4 regions of the Streptomyces sp. NPDC002446 genome follow, and region 3 is predicted to be linked to each of the others. Evidence: riboswitches for the same ligand, from Rfam matches in the RefSeq annotation. Region 3 holds a riboswitch; each other region holds the start of a gene.
The links. A riboswitch is a leader RNA that binds a small molecule or an ion and turns the genes downstream of it on or off. The one in region 3 is predicted to bind cobalamin.
Positions count from the first base shown of each region.

Region 1: linked by a shared signal. The riboswitch ahead of ACWD6P_RS26890 (HoxN/HupN/NixA family nickel/cobalt transporter) and the one ahead of ACWD6P_RS19080 (prenyltransferase/squalene oxidase repeat-containing protein) in region 3 are both predicted to bind cobalamin.
Region 2: linked by a shared signal. The riboswitch ahead of ACWD6P_RS29220 (cobalamin biosynthesis protein) and the one ahead of ACWD6P_RS19080 (prenyltransferase/squalene oxidase repeat-containing protein) in region 3 are both predicted to bind cobalamin.
Region 4: linked by a shared signal. The riboswitch ahead of metE (5-methyltetrahydropteroyltriglutamate--homocysteine S-methyltransferase) and the one ahead of ACWD6P_RS19080 (prenyltransferase/squalene oxidase repeat-containing protein) in region 3 are both predicted to bind cobalamin.

Region 1 covers NZ_JBSFYC010000056.1:25,071-28,374, forward strand. Annotated here, with positions in the region: gene ACWD6P_RS26885 (VOC family protein) at 180-680, shown strand; gene ACWD6P_RS26890 (HoxN/HupN/NixA family nickel/cobalt transporter) at 707-1,891, opposite strand; cobalamin riboswitch at 1,890-2,113, opposite strand; gene ACWD6P_RS26895 (alpha/beta fold hydrolase) at 2,151-2,999, opposite strand; gene ACWD6P_RS26900 (MarR family winged helix-turn-helix transcriptional regulator) at 3,059-3,304, opposite strand, start outside.
Region 2 covers NZ_JBSFYC010000066.1:32,831-36,134, reverse strand. Annotated here, with positions in the region: gene ACWD6P_RS29230 (caspase family protein) at 1-1,132, opposite strand, end outside; gene ACWD6P_RS29225 (hypothetical protein) at 1,138-1,578, opposite strand; cobalamin riboswitch at 1,783-1,932, shown strand; gene ACWD6P_RS29220 (cobalamin biosynthesis protein) at 2,062-3,024, shown strand; gene ACWD6P_RS29215 (cobyric acid synthase) at 3,021-3,304, shown strand, end outside.
Region 3 covers NZ_JBSFYC010000031.1:11,971-15,274, reverse strand. Annotated here, with positions in the region: gene ACWD6P_RS19085 (MBL fold metallo-hydrolase) at 140-1,255, shown strand; cobalamin riboswitch at 1,345-1,492, shown strand; gene ACWD6P_RS19080 (prenyltransferase/squalene oxidase repeat-containing protein) at 1,660-2,967, shown strand; gene ACWD6P_RS19075 (SCO2322 family protein) at 3,012-3,304, shown strand, end outside.
Region 4 covers NZ_JBSFYC010000006.1:58,454-61,757, reverse strand. Annotated here, with positions in the region: gene metE (5-methyltetrahydropteroyltriglutamate--homocysteine S-methyltransferase) at 1-1,819, opposite strand, end outside; cobalamin riboswitch at 1,977-2,193, opposite strand; gene ACWD6P_RS05595 (aldo/keto reductase) at 2,296-3,304, shown strand, end outside.

The DNA of each region.
Region 1 (3,304 bases), on a different contig from region 3:
CTGTTGTGCCCCCAGTGGTAGACCGTGAGGTCAGCGGCCCCCGACTCGTTTGAGTCGGGGGCCGTTTTTCGTGCTCGGAGGGCGCCGTCGGCTGTTGTCGGCGAGGGGCGGTGTGTATCGTCGCGAGTAATGGTGACTTGAAGTTTCAAGTAAGTGGTGGGGGATCGGGGAGTGGGTTTATGGCTGTGCGGCGGCTGAATCATGCGGTGCTGTATGTGCGGGATGTGGCGCGGTCCGTTGCCTTCTACGGTGCGGCGCTGGGGCTCGTGGTGGATGTGGAGATACCGGGGCGGGCCGCGTTTCTCAGTGCGTTCGGGTCGCTCAACGACCATGACCTGGGGCTGTTCGCGGTGGGGCCCAACGCGCCGGGGCCGGAGGACGGGCGCGTCGGGCTCTACCACCTGGCCTGGGAGGTGGGCACGCTCGGGGAACTCGTCGCGGCCGAGGCGCGGCTCGCGGAGTGCGGCGCGCTGGTCGGCTCCAGTGACCACCTCGTCTCCAAGTCCCTGTACGCCAAGGACCCGGACGGCAACGAGTTCGAGGTGATGTGGCGGGTCCCGCGGGAGGACTGGCCCGGGCCGGAGGAGGCGGACCGGCTGCGGCCGCTGGATCTGGCGGTGGCGCTGAGGCGCTGGGGGCCGGATCTGGTGACGGGCGCGGCGGCCGGGTCGGCCACCTGAGGGGCGGCCGGGACCCGTGCCGTGTCTCAGGAGGCCGACGTCGGCGCCGCCTGCTCCGCCGTCTTGGCCCTCTCGGCCGACTCCGCCCGCTTCGCCCAGCGCTTCTCCACGCCGCTCAGCCGCCAGTACGCCAGCGCCGCGGCCCACACCACCACGAACAGGCCGACGATGATGAAGCCGACGTTGTCGAGGTCGATGGCGGAGATCCAGCTGGTCACGGGGTCGCTGAGGGCGAGTTTGTCGTGCAGCACGGTCACCAGCTCGATGGTGCCGATGAAGAAGGCGACGGCGATCGACAGACCGGTGATGGTGAGGTTGTAGTAGACCTTGCGCACCGGGTTGGAGAACGCCCACTGGTAGGCGAAGTTCATGAAGGTGCCGTCGAGGGTGTCGAAGAGGCTCATGCCGGCGGCGAACAGCAGCGGCAGGCACAGGATCGCGTACCACGGCAGGCCGGCCGCGGCGCCGCTGCCCGCCATCACCATCAGGGTCACCTCGGTCGCGGTGTCGAAGCCGAGCCCGAAGAGGAAGCCGAGCGGGAACATCTGGCCGGGGCGGGAGATCGAGCGGGTGAAGCGCCCCAGGAAGCGGTTCATGAAACCGCGGGAATCCAGGCGCTGCTCCAGCTCGGCCTCGTCGTAGCGGCCGTCGCGCATGCCCTGGAAGACCCGCCAGATCCCCGCCAGCGCGATGAGGTTGAGGGCGGCGATGAGGTAGAGGAACGTCCCCGAGACGGTGGTGCCGACAGTGCCGAGGATCTGGTGGGTGCGGGACTCGTCGTCGAGCAGGGTGCCGGCGAGCTGGGCGCCGCCCGCCACCAGGGCGGCCATCGCGACGACCACGCTGGAGTGGCCGAGCGCGAACCAGAAGCCCACCGAGACCGGCCGCTTGCCGTCGGCCATCAGCTTGCGGGTGGTGTTGTCGATCGCGGCGATGTGGTCGGCGTCGAAGGCGTGCCGCATGCCGAGGGTGTACGCGGTGATGCCGAGCCCGACGCCGAAGACCTGGCTTCCGACGGAGTAGTGGTTCGGGACCACGAGGACGAAGAGCACGCCGAAGGCGACGACATGCAGGCCGGCTATGACGGCCATTAGGCCCGCGGTGCGGACGGTGTCCTGACGGCGCCAGCGGAACGCGGGCGTGGCAGGGGGCTTCGGGGTATCGGTGGACAGGGCCATCCGGCGGTCACGCTCCAGCACCTCGTGGATCAGTTCGTGAGATGCCGTGGCCGGTCTCCTGGCTTACGGGTTCGCTGACGCTGTTCCCGCCCCCGCCTTCCCGGCCGCAGGCTGCGGTCAGTGGCGCCGTACGCGCGCCATGCGCGTACGGAGAAGGGCCGGAAACTCCCCGATCACAGTGGCGAGGGCCGCTCCGGCCTGGGACCACAAGGTCCGTCACCGGTCTTCCCGAACACCACGGCCCGGCCACTCTAGCTGCCGGTGGGGACGGAGGACGACCGATGTCAGCAGGTCAGTAGGCCAAGGACGAGAGGAAGGCGTGCAGTTCGCGGTCGTAGAGCGCGGTGTTCTCCAGATTGACCATATGGGCCGCGCTCGGTATGCGGACTCTTCGGGCGCCGGGGACGGTCAGCGCTATCGCATGGGCGTTGGCGGAGATGTCCGAACTGTCGAGGTCGCCGTCGAACACGACCGTCGGCACCCTGATCTCGCCCAGGCGGTCGGCGGCCCCGACCTCGAGGGGCATCCCGCCGCCAAGGCCGTCGGCGTGCACCTCGACGTTGGCCATGGCCGAGGCGCGCATCCGCTCGCGGAACCCCGGGTGCACGGCGGAGGGTTCACGATGCGGACCGTCCACCCACATCCGCAGGAAGTGCTCCACATAGCGCTCGGCGCCGTCCGGCGTGCCGATGGCCGCCACCTGCTCCCTTATGTGCTCCAGCACGAAGGGGTCGGTGAACGGGCGGCCGCTGATGCCGGGAGAGGCGAGCGCGAGGGCCGTCACCCGGTCCGGGTGGGCTATCGCGGTGTCGAGCGCGACCCGCGAACCGTGGGAGAGGCCGACGAGGACGGCGCTGGGGACATCGAGCGCGTCGAGGAGGGCGCACAGGTCGTCGTGGTTGGCGTAGTCCCCGGCCACCGTGGAGGACAGGCCATGGCCGCGGAAGTCGTAGCGGATCGCGCGGAGGCCGGAGTTCACCAGCCAGGCGAACTGTTCGTCCCACATGTGCTGGTCGAGCATGCCGCCGTGCAGCAGCACCACCGCGGGGCCCGAGCCGGCCGTCTCGTAGAACAGCTCGCCGTCGTCGACCGGCACGAGGCCGTTGTCGATCTCGGACCAGGCGGTGATTGCTCGGGTCATGCTCCGGGTCGTCCTTTGCGCGGGAGAGGCGGTGAGTGGGGGAGGTGGGCTGGGTGTCGTTACTGTCGCGGCTGTGGGGTTTTCGCGGCTTTCGGCGCTTTCAGGGTTTTCGTTGAGGGAACGTGTGAGTCGTTCGCTTCGTTCGCTGTGTTCGCCAGGTGCCGGAATTCCTCGTCGAGTCGGTCGAGTACGCGCAGCGTGGTGCGGACGTCGTCGGCGGGCAGGTCGGCCAGCCGGCGCCGCAGCTCCGTCGACTCGAAGTCCTGGATCCTGCGTATCGCCGCTGCTCCTTCGGCGGTGAGCTC
Region 2 (3,304 bases), on a different contig from region 3:
TGCCGGGGGAGTCATGCGGTGGCGGGCCGGTGCCCCCGGCCTGGCCCTGCCAGCGGTCGGCGGCGGCGAAGCCCTGGTCGACCTGGTCCTTGGCGGCGGAGTAGACGGTGATCTGGGCGCGCCGGCAGCCGCCGGGCAGATCGCTCTCGCCCTGCAGGGGGCGGGTGTTGAGCTCGGACATCTCATAGCGGAAGGCGGCCTGGCGCAGGGCGGGTTCGGCCTCCGGGGCGGTGAGCAGCCGCAGTTCGAGGGCCGGCGGGCAGTCCGGCAGCGGGCGCACCGCGTTCAGGGTGACCAGTACGCCGGCGGTGAGTGCGAGGACGGTGCCCAGCGCGAGCAGGAGCCGCAGCCGGCGCCGGATGTGCTGGTTGAACCAGCGGCGCAGCCGGACCCGCGGCGGCGTCGGCAGCCGGGCCTCGGGGGTGGCGAAGGACAGGATGACGTCGTCGACGGTGTTCTGCTTCGCGGAGCGGGGCTCCCAGACGTCGCCCATCGGGGTCCGCTCGCCGGCGAGCCGGGTGCGCAGCTCCCGCAGGAGGTCCTCGAAGGTGACGAAACGCCTGCCGGGGATGCCGTGTTCGAGGATCTGCACCATGGCGCGGGTGAAGAGGGTGCCGCCGGCCGGCTCCTCGCCGCTGAAGATGCGGCGGTTGGGCTGGGCGGCCATCAGCAGCGACACGGGTTTGCGCAGGGAGTGGAAGGCCCCGTCGGCGTTGCCGGCGTAGCAGCACTCCAGGACGATCACGATGCGCTCGGCCCGCGCGTGGTCCAGGCAGGAGAGCACCGCGTCCTGCCAGGAGACGGTGGTGTGGCTCTGCCGGGGCACCGAGGCGCCGACCATCAGCTGCAGATCGCCGCCGTCGCTGCCGACCCGGCCGTGGCCGGAGAAGTGCACCAGCAGCAGACCGCGCGCCTCGTCGGCGGCGGTCTTGAGCGCCTGCGCCACCTCCCACGGCTCCACGGGGCGGCAGACGGTGACCTCGTCGGCGGTGAACAGATCGGTGCCGGTCAGCGCGCGCCGGAGCTCGGGGGCGTTGTCCTCCACCGCCGGCAGACCGCTCAGCGCCGCATAGTCGTGGACACCGATGAGCACCGCGCGGTTGATCTTTCCCCGCGCGTCGTATTCGACCATCCGGGTCAGCCCTCGCCGGTGCTGCCGCCCTCATGCGCCGGGCTGCCGGGATCCGGGCGTTCGGTGTCGCCGACCGCGTGCAGCTCGCCGCCCGTGCCGACGTCGACGGCGGGCACCTCGCCCTCGGCCCGCTCCTCCTTGCGGCGCCGCAGCCACTCCCGCAGGGCGATGCCGAGGCCCTTGGCGGCCTCGGCGGCGACCGCACCCACGATCACCAGGATCAGGTCGTCCACGCCCACGGCCATGTCGGCCGGGCCGGGTGCGGCGGCCGGGTCCGTGCCGTCCGCCTCGTGCGCGGGCCGCGGCCGCTGCTCCCACGCGTGTTCCCGACGGGTCAGCCAGGGTTCGCGCTCCAGCCACGCGCGGAGGTCGTCGATGTCCTGCTGCGGATTGTTCGTCCCCGTGATCCTGATGCGGATCTCGTGATGACCGGCGCTCTCCGGCATCCCCCAGCCCCCTTCCGGCGGCCCCTTCGCCGCCGTGCACCCGATAGTGACGTGGGATCAGGTGCGGGGGCAACCGTCTGTGACGCCGTTGCCACCCTGTGGCGTGTGCCACAGCCCCTGCCACGGGGCAGCGTCGCAGGTCAAGGGTGAGTTGACGGGCATTCGCGGGGCGTGGTGGACTGCCGGAGCCAATCGGCGACAGATGAGGAAGTCCGGTGAGAATCCGGCGCGGTCCCGCCACTGTCACCGGGGAGCGTTCCTCCAGCGAAGGCCACGGTCCGCCTCGTGTACGCCGCACCGCGTACACAGGACTGGAAGGCCGGAGGCCACGCCGATCCGGGAGCCAGGAGACTCTTGTCGCCGTCACGTCGAGCCAGGGCGCGGACCCTGAGTGAGGACATACCGCCATGCCCGGCCGCCGTTCGAGAGCCCCACTTCCCGCTGCCGCAGGGCCCCTTCGAGGCCTGACGGCGGGCTGACCCGATGCGCGGCGAACACGCGGGATATGCGTGCGGCGCGGTCCTCGGCTTCCTCGGCGATCTGATCGCGGCGGATCCGCGGCGCGGCCATCCGGTGGCCGCGTTCGGCCGGGCCGCGGGCGCCGTGGAACGCCGGCTGTGGCGCGACCACCGCGGGTACGGTGCGGCGCACGCCGTGCTGTGCGCGGGCGGTGCGGCCGCCGGTGCCGCGCTGGTCCAGCGCGCCGTGGGAGGCCACCGCGGCGCCCGGGTCGCGCTGACCGCGGCGACGGTCTGGGCCGTGCTGGGCGGCACCTCGCTGGGCCGCGAGGCACGGGCCGTCGGCGGTGCGCTCGCGGCGGCGGATCTGGACGTGGCGCGGGAGCGGCTGCCGCATCTGTGCGGTCGCGATCCCCAGGCGCTGGACGGCGGGCAGATGGCCCGCGCGGTGGTGGAGTCGGTCGCCGAGAACACCTCGGACGCGGTGGTGGGCGCCCTGGTGTGGGGCGCGTTGGGCGGTGTGCCCGGTCTCGTGGCGTTCCGCGCCGTCAACACCCTGGACGCGATGGTGGGTCACAAGTCGCCGCGCCACCGCCGCTTCGGCTGGGCCTCGGCCCGGCTCGACGACCTCGCCGGCTGGCCCGGCTCCCGGCTGACCGCCGCACTGACCGTGCTCGCCGGTCCCGACCGGCGCGGCGCGCTGCGGGCCTGGCGGGCGGACGGCGGTGCGCACCCGAGCCCCAACGCGGGCCCGGTGGAGGCGTCGTTCGCGGGTGCTCTGGGCGTACGGCTGGGCGGCACGCTGGCGTACGGCGGGCGGGTCGAGCACCGCCCGGTGCTCAACGGCGGGGCACGGCCGGTCGCGGTGGACGACATCGAGCGGGCGGTGCGGCTCTCGCGCCGGGTGAGTGTGCTGGCGCTGGCGACGACGGTGGCGGGGCGGCTGGCGGTGGGCGCGCTGCGGCGCGGGATCGGGAGGCAACGGTGAGCGGGCGGTTGGCGGGGTCCGGCGGGGGCGTCGGCGGTGGTCTGCTGGTGGCGGGTACGACGTCCGACGCCGGCAAGAGCGTGGTGACGGCGGGGATCTGCCGCTGGCTGGTCCGGCAGGGCGTCAAGGTGGCGCCGTTCAAGGCGCAGAACATGTCGCTGAACTCGTTCGTCACGCGCGAGGGCGCGGAGATCGGCCGGGCCCAGGCGATGCAGGCCGCCGCGGCGCGGATGGAGCCGACCGCGCTGATGAACCCCGTCCTGCTCAAGCCGGGCGGCGA
Region 3 (3,304 bases):
GGAATCCCAACAACGGTTCGGCGCAGGCGACTTCAGGGCTCTTTGAAACGAGTTCTAGTTATAGTGAGGGGAGGCGGGAGGCGCCGGGTCTGCCGCGCCGAGAGGCGCCGGGTGTTGGCCGCACCGAGAGGGGACCGGGATGACCACGCAGGTGACCGACCACCGGGGCGGAGTGTGGAGCATCGCCGTCCCCATCCCGGACAACCCGCTCGGCCACACCCTCGTCCACCTCCTGGAGACCGACCGCGGACCGGTGCTCATCGACACCGGCTGGGACGACCCGGACTCCTGGGACACCCTGGTCGCCGGGGTCGCCGCCTGCGGCTTCGCCGTCACCGACCTCCACGGCGTCGTGATCACCCACCATCACCCCGACCACCACGGCCTCTCCGCCGCGGTTCGGGAGGCCTCCGGCGCCTGGGTCGCGATGCACGCGGCGGACACCGCCGTGGTCCGGCGCACCCGCGAGGCCGAGCGGGGCCAGTGGCTCGACTATCTGATCGCCAAGCTGACGGCGGCGGGCGCACCGGAGGACCATCTGGCGCCGCTCCGGGAGGCGCGCGCCAACGGGGGCGGCCGCGGAGTGCCCGGCCAACGGGCCGCGCTGCCGGACCGTGGGATCGACCCCGGTGAGCTGATCGACCTGCCGGGGCGCCGGCTGCGCGCCATCTGGACGCCGGGGCACACGCCGGGGCATGTGTGCCTCCACCTGGAGGAGAGGCATCCGGGAGCGGGTCGCCGTCCGGCGGAGGAGGAGCGGCCGGCGGGCGAGAACCGTCCGGCGGAGGAGGGGCGGCCGGGCGGGCGGGCTCGCGGCTTCGGGCGGCTCTTCTCCGGCGACCACCTCCTGCCCGGCATCACCCCGCACATCGGCCTGTACGAGGACCCGGACGACGCCACGGAGACCGACCCCCTGGGCGACTACCTCGCCTCCCTCGAACGCATCGGCCGGCTCGCCCCCGCCGAGGTGCTCCCCGCCCACCAGCACGCCTTCAGCGACGCGGGCGCACGCGTACGCGAGCTCATCGCTCACCACGAAGAGCGGCTCTCCGGACTGAGAGCACTGCTCCGCGAACCGCTCACCCCCTGGCAGCTCGCCGTGGCCATGGAGTGGAACCGCCCCTGGGAACGGATCCCCTACGCCTCCCGGAACATCGCCCTCTCGGAGGCCGAGGCGCATCTGCGCCACCTGGTGAAGCGGGGGGTTGCGGAGCGGGTACCGGGCTCCGACCCGGCGGCCTACCAGGCGGTGTGACGCGCCGGGGGGCGCGCGGCACACGGGCCGCGCAGGGCGCCTGCCGCCTCCCCCGTCCGTACGCGCGGGCGAGCCCGGGCCGGGCGCCGGTTAAGGTGTCCGGGACAACTTCATCCGTACCCGATCGGGGGAAGCCGGTGGAAATCCGGCGCTGACCCGCAACCGTGAGGACGGCCGTCCAGGCAGCACGCCGACGGCCGTACGAGCCGGAGCACCCGGTGGGGCACGACCAAGGCTCCCGCCACCGGAACCGCCGCCGCTGCGGACGGCCGGTGCGCGGCACCGTCGAGGTATACGGAGCTGAGCCCGGTGCCACCGCGCCCGATCGCAGGATCGGCGTCCGGCGGTCGGCCGAGCGCGGCTGCGTACCACCGCCGCGACCCGACCCGAGAGGCACCGACCCGATGGCCCCCATGGCTCCCCAGGCCCCTTCGACGCACTCCGTCGCCTTGGTGGCGCGCCGCGCCGCCATGGCGCTGGCGGCCGCGGCGGTGCTGGGCGCGGCCGCGGCCCCGGCCGCGTTCGCGACCCCCGCGGCCGGCCCGTCGGCGTCCCCCAAGAAGCTGCCCGACGGGCTCTACGGCACCAAGGACCCGCAGTACGACGGTGTGTGGCGGCAGTCGCTCGCGCTGCTGGCGCAGGACACGGTCGGTGTACGGCCGGCGGCCTCGGCCGTGGACTGGCTGGTCGGCCAGCAGTGTGCGGACGGCTCGTTCACCGCCTTCCGCGCCGAGCCGGCCAAGCCCTGCGATGCCAAGGCGATGCGGGACACCAACCAGACGGCCGCCGCCGTACAGGCGCTGGCCGCGCTCGGCGGGCACGGCGAGACCGTCAAGAAGGCCGTGAGCTGGCTGAAGTCGGTGCAGAACGAGGACGGTGGCTGGAGCTCGATGGCCGGCTCGGCCAGCGACGCCAACTCCACCTCCGTCGTCATCGGCGCGCTCACGGCGGCCGGTGAGAAGCCGGAGTCGGTCACCTCGAAGAAGGGCGGCAAGACCCCCTACGAGGCGCTGCTCACCTTCCAGCTGGGCTGCGCCCCGAAGGAGGGCGAGCGCGGTGCGTTCACCTTCCAGCTCAAGGGCGCGGCGCCGAACGCGGACGCCACCGCGGCCGCCGTGACCGGCGCACTGGGCAAGGGCTTTGTCGTGGCGCCGGCCGACAAGGGTGCGGACACCCCCGTCAAGCCGCTGACCTGCAAGGACAGCAAGCAGCCGAAGGCCGCCGAGCCGCAGCAGGCCGCGGACGGCGGCGCCGCCTACCTCGTCGCCCAGCTGGAGGCGAACGGGCAGCATCTGCTCTCCGCGATGCCGGGCCAGGAGAAGCAGCCCGATGTCGGAAACACCGCCGATGCCGTGGTGGCGCTGGCGGCCGGGGCGCACGGCGCCGCGGCCCACAAGCCGCTGCAGTGGCTGGAGAAGAACGCGGCGGACTGGGCCGAGCAGAGCGGCCCCGCCGCCTACGCCCAGCTGGTGCTCGCCGCGCACGCCACCGGCACCGACCCGCGCTCCTTCGGGGGCACCGACCTGGTGGCCGCGCTGAACAAGACGGGGCCCAAGCCGGCCGGTACCGCGAAGCCGTCGGCGGAGCACACCAAGGACGCCGAGGAGACCGACGGCGGCATCAGCGTGTGGTGGGTCATCGGCGTCGGGCTGGCCGTCGGCGCCGGCATCGGCTTCCTGCTGAGCGGCCGTAAGAAGAAGAACGAGCTCTGATGGGGCGCATGCGGCGGATTCGGCTGATGCGGCGTAGCCGACTCATGCGGTGGGGCAGGGTCGCCGGCACGCTGCTGCTGGCCGGCACGGTCACCGGGCTGACCGCCGGGCCGGCCCAGGCGCAGGAGTACCGCTACTGGTCCTTCTGGGACGGCAAGAGCGGCGGCTCCTGGGCGTACGCCACCCAGGGGCCGGGCACCGCGCGGCCCGCGGACGGCGCGGTCGAGGGGTTCCGCTTCACCGTCAGCGCCGACTCCGCCGCGGCCGGCAAGCCGCGCGCGGCCGCCGACTTCGACGCGATCTGCCGCGATACGCCCGCCAAGGAGGGCCGCAAGCG
Region 4 (3,304 bases), on a different contig from region 3:
CGGCCGCTTCGAGGTCGGCCACCTCGTCGCGCAGGGCGAGCGCGACCTGCCGGGCGGTGTCGGCGAGCGGCTGGTCGTCGCGGACGAAGGACCAGGCGAGCATGGTGACCGGGCCGGTGAGCATGCCCTTGACGGGCCGCTCGGTGAGGGACTGGGCGTAGGTCGTCCAGCGGACCGTCATCGGCTCGGGCCGGGAGATGTCCCCGGCCAGGATCGGCGGGCGGACATAGCGGGTGCCGTACGACTGGACCCAGCCTTGCCGGGTGGCGAGGTAGCCGGTGAGCTGCTCGGCGAAGTACTGGACCATGTCGTTGCGCTCCGGCTCGCCGTGCACGAGGACGTCGAGACCGGCCTTCTCCTGGAAGGCGAGGACCTCGTGGATCTCCGCCGCGATGCGCTCCTCGTAGGCCGCGGCGTCGATCCGGCCGGCGCGCAGGTCGGCGCGGGCGGTGCGCAGTTCGGCGGTCTGCGGGAACGAGCCGATGGTGGTCGTCGGCAGCAGCGGCAGCCCGAGGTGGGCGCGCTGGGCGGCGGCCCGCTCGGCGTACGGTGCCGAGCGGCGCGCGTCGCCGTCGGTGACGGCCGCGGCGCGGGCGCGTACCGCGGGGTCATGGGTGAGCGCGGAGCCGGCCCGGGAGGCCAGGGCGGCGCGGTTGGCGGCGAGTTCGGCCCTGATGGACCCGGTGCCCCGGGCCAGGCCGCGCGCCAGCGTGACGATCTCCGCGCACTTCTGACGGGCGAAGGACAGCCAGCGGGCGATCTGCGGGTCGACCTCGGGCTCGGCGGCGGCGTCCAGCGGGACGTGCAGCAGCGAGCAGGAGGAGGACACGTCCACCCGGTCGGCGAGGCCGAGCAGGGTGCCCAGCGTGGCCAGCGACTTCTCGAAGTCGTTGAGCCAGACGTTGCGGCCGTTGACGACGCCGGCCACCAGCCGCTTGCCGGGCAGCCCGCCGGCCGCGGCGAGATCGGCGAGGTTGGCGGCCGCGGCGCCGGTGAAGTCCAGCGCCAGCCCGTCGACCGGCGCCTTCGCCAGCACCGGCAGCGCCTCGCCGAGCCGGTCGAAGTACGAGGCGACCAGCAGCTTCGGGCGGTCGGTGAGGGTGCCCAGGTCGCGGTAGGCGCGCGCCGCGGCGTTCAGCTCGGCGGGGGAGCGGTCCTGGACGAGGGCGGGCTCGTCGAGCTGCACCCACTCGGCGCCCGCCGCCCGGAGGTCGGCGAGCACCTCGGCGTAGACGGGCAGCAGCCGGTCGAGCAGTGTCAGCGGATCGAAGCCCGCCGCGACGCCGGGCGCGGGCTTGGCCAGCAGGAGGTAGGTGACCGGGCCGACCAGCACCGGGCGGGCGGCCAGGCCGAGTTCGAGGGCTTCGGTCAGCTCGGCGACCTGCTTGGCGGAGTCCGCGGCGAAGACCGTGTCCGGGCCCAACTCCGGTACGAGATAGTGGTAGTTGGTGTCGAACCACTTGGTCATCTCCAGCGGCGCCACCTCCTGGGTGCCGCGGGCCATCGCGAAGTAGCCGTCCAACCGGTCGGCGGCCACCGCGGCACGGTGCCGCTCCGGGATCGCACCGACCATCACGCTGGTGTCCAGGACGTGGTCGTAGTAGGAGAAGTCGCCGGTCGGCACCTCGTCGATACCGGCCTCGGCGAGCCGCTGCCAGTTGCCGCGGCGCAGCCCGGCCGCGGTGGTCCGCAGGGCGTCCGCGCTCACCCGGCCCTTCCAGTAGCCCTCGATGGCCCTCTTCAGTTCACGGTTCTGCCCCTGCCGGGGGTAGCCGTGCACGGTGGCCCGTACTGCCGCCGCTGCGGATGTGCTGGTCACGGAACTCTCCTTCGCGAGTGTCGACTCGACCCCGGGGACGGGGGAGGGCGCGAAGGGTGGCCGAACCGGGCGGATGGGTGGGTGCGCTGCCGCCGCCCGTGCCGCCTGACTTGTCCGCCGACCCGCCCTCGAGGTCACCGAGATCACCCCGCACACAGGTCGCACGGGGGCACTGGCAGGTATTCGGACTCGTGGGCACATCCGCCGAGGCGGACACCTACTGGCCGTCGCTTCCCAGACCCGGCCGGGTCCAGTGCGTATGACGGCGGTCGTTCCCACTCACCGCTGCGGGGCAGTCCCGGATTCACACCGGGTTCCCTCTTACGACGCGCCTGCCTGGCGGGCAGGGCGAACCAGACGCACTCGTCACCTTAGGCCCTTCCGCAGGCATCGGGTATCCGCATTCGAGCAGGCCTTGAGCTGGAGTGCGCTCCAGCGCCTAGCGTGCCGATCACGTACCGAGCGAAGGGAACACCGTGCGCTACACACTGTTCGGCAGGACCGGTCTGCGGGTGAGCGAGCTGAGCCTGGGGACCATGACCTTCGGCGAGGAGTGGGGGTGGGGCGCCGGCAAGGAGACCAGCGGCCGGATCCTGGACGCCTACGCGGACGCCGGCGGCAACTTCGTCGACACCGCGAACAACTACACTGACGGCGCCGCCGAGCGGATGCTCGGGGAGCTGCTCGAAGGGCGCCGGGACGGGTTCGTCCTCGCCAGCAAGTACACCTGCGCGACCCGCAAGGGCGATGTGAACGCGGCCGGCAACCACCGCAAGAACCTCGTCCGGTCGGTGGAGGCGAGTCTGGACCGGCTGCGCACCGACCACCTCGATGTGCTGTGGGTGCATGCACGGGACAACTTCACCCCGGTCGAGGAGGTCATGCGGGCGCTCGACGACCTGGTGCGTTCCGGCAAGGTCCAGTACATCGGCGTCTCCGACTGGCCCGCCTGGGAGATCGCGCAGGCCAACACGCTCGCCGAGCTGCGCGGTTGGACGGCCTTCGCGGGCTCGCAGCTGCGCTACAACCTGCTGGAGCGCACGCCGGAGCGGGAGTTGCTGCCGCAGGCCCGCGCCTTCGACCTGGCCGTGCTGGCCTGGGCGCCGCTCGCCGCCGGGAGGCTCACCGGAAAGTACCGCCGTGGCGGGACCGGGCGGCTGGACGTCGTCGCTGGCGACCCGCGGGACGGTGCGGGGGACGAGACCGTCACCGCGGTGCTGGAGATCGCCGAGCAGGGCGGCTGGAGCCCGGCGCAGGTGGCGCTGGCGTGGCTGCGCAGCCGGCCGGGCAACATCGTCCCGATCATCGGGGCCACCAAGGAGAGCCAGCTCGCCGACAACCTCGCGAGCGTCGGTGTCGAGCTGGACGCCGACGCGCTGGCCCGGCTGGACGCGGTGAGCGCGGTGCCGCTGGGCTTCCCGCACGACTTCCTGCGGGAGCCGGCCATCACCGAGAACGTCTACGGGGACCGCTGGGCCGACATCG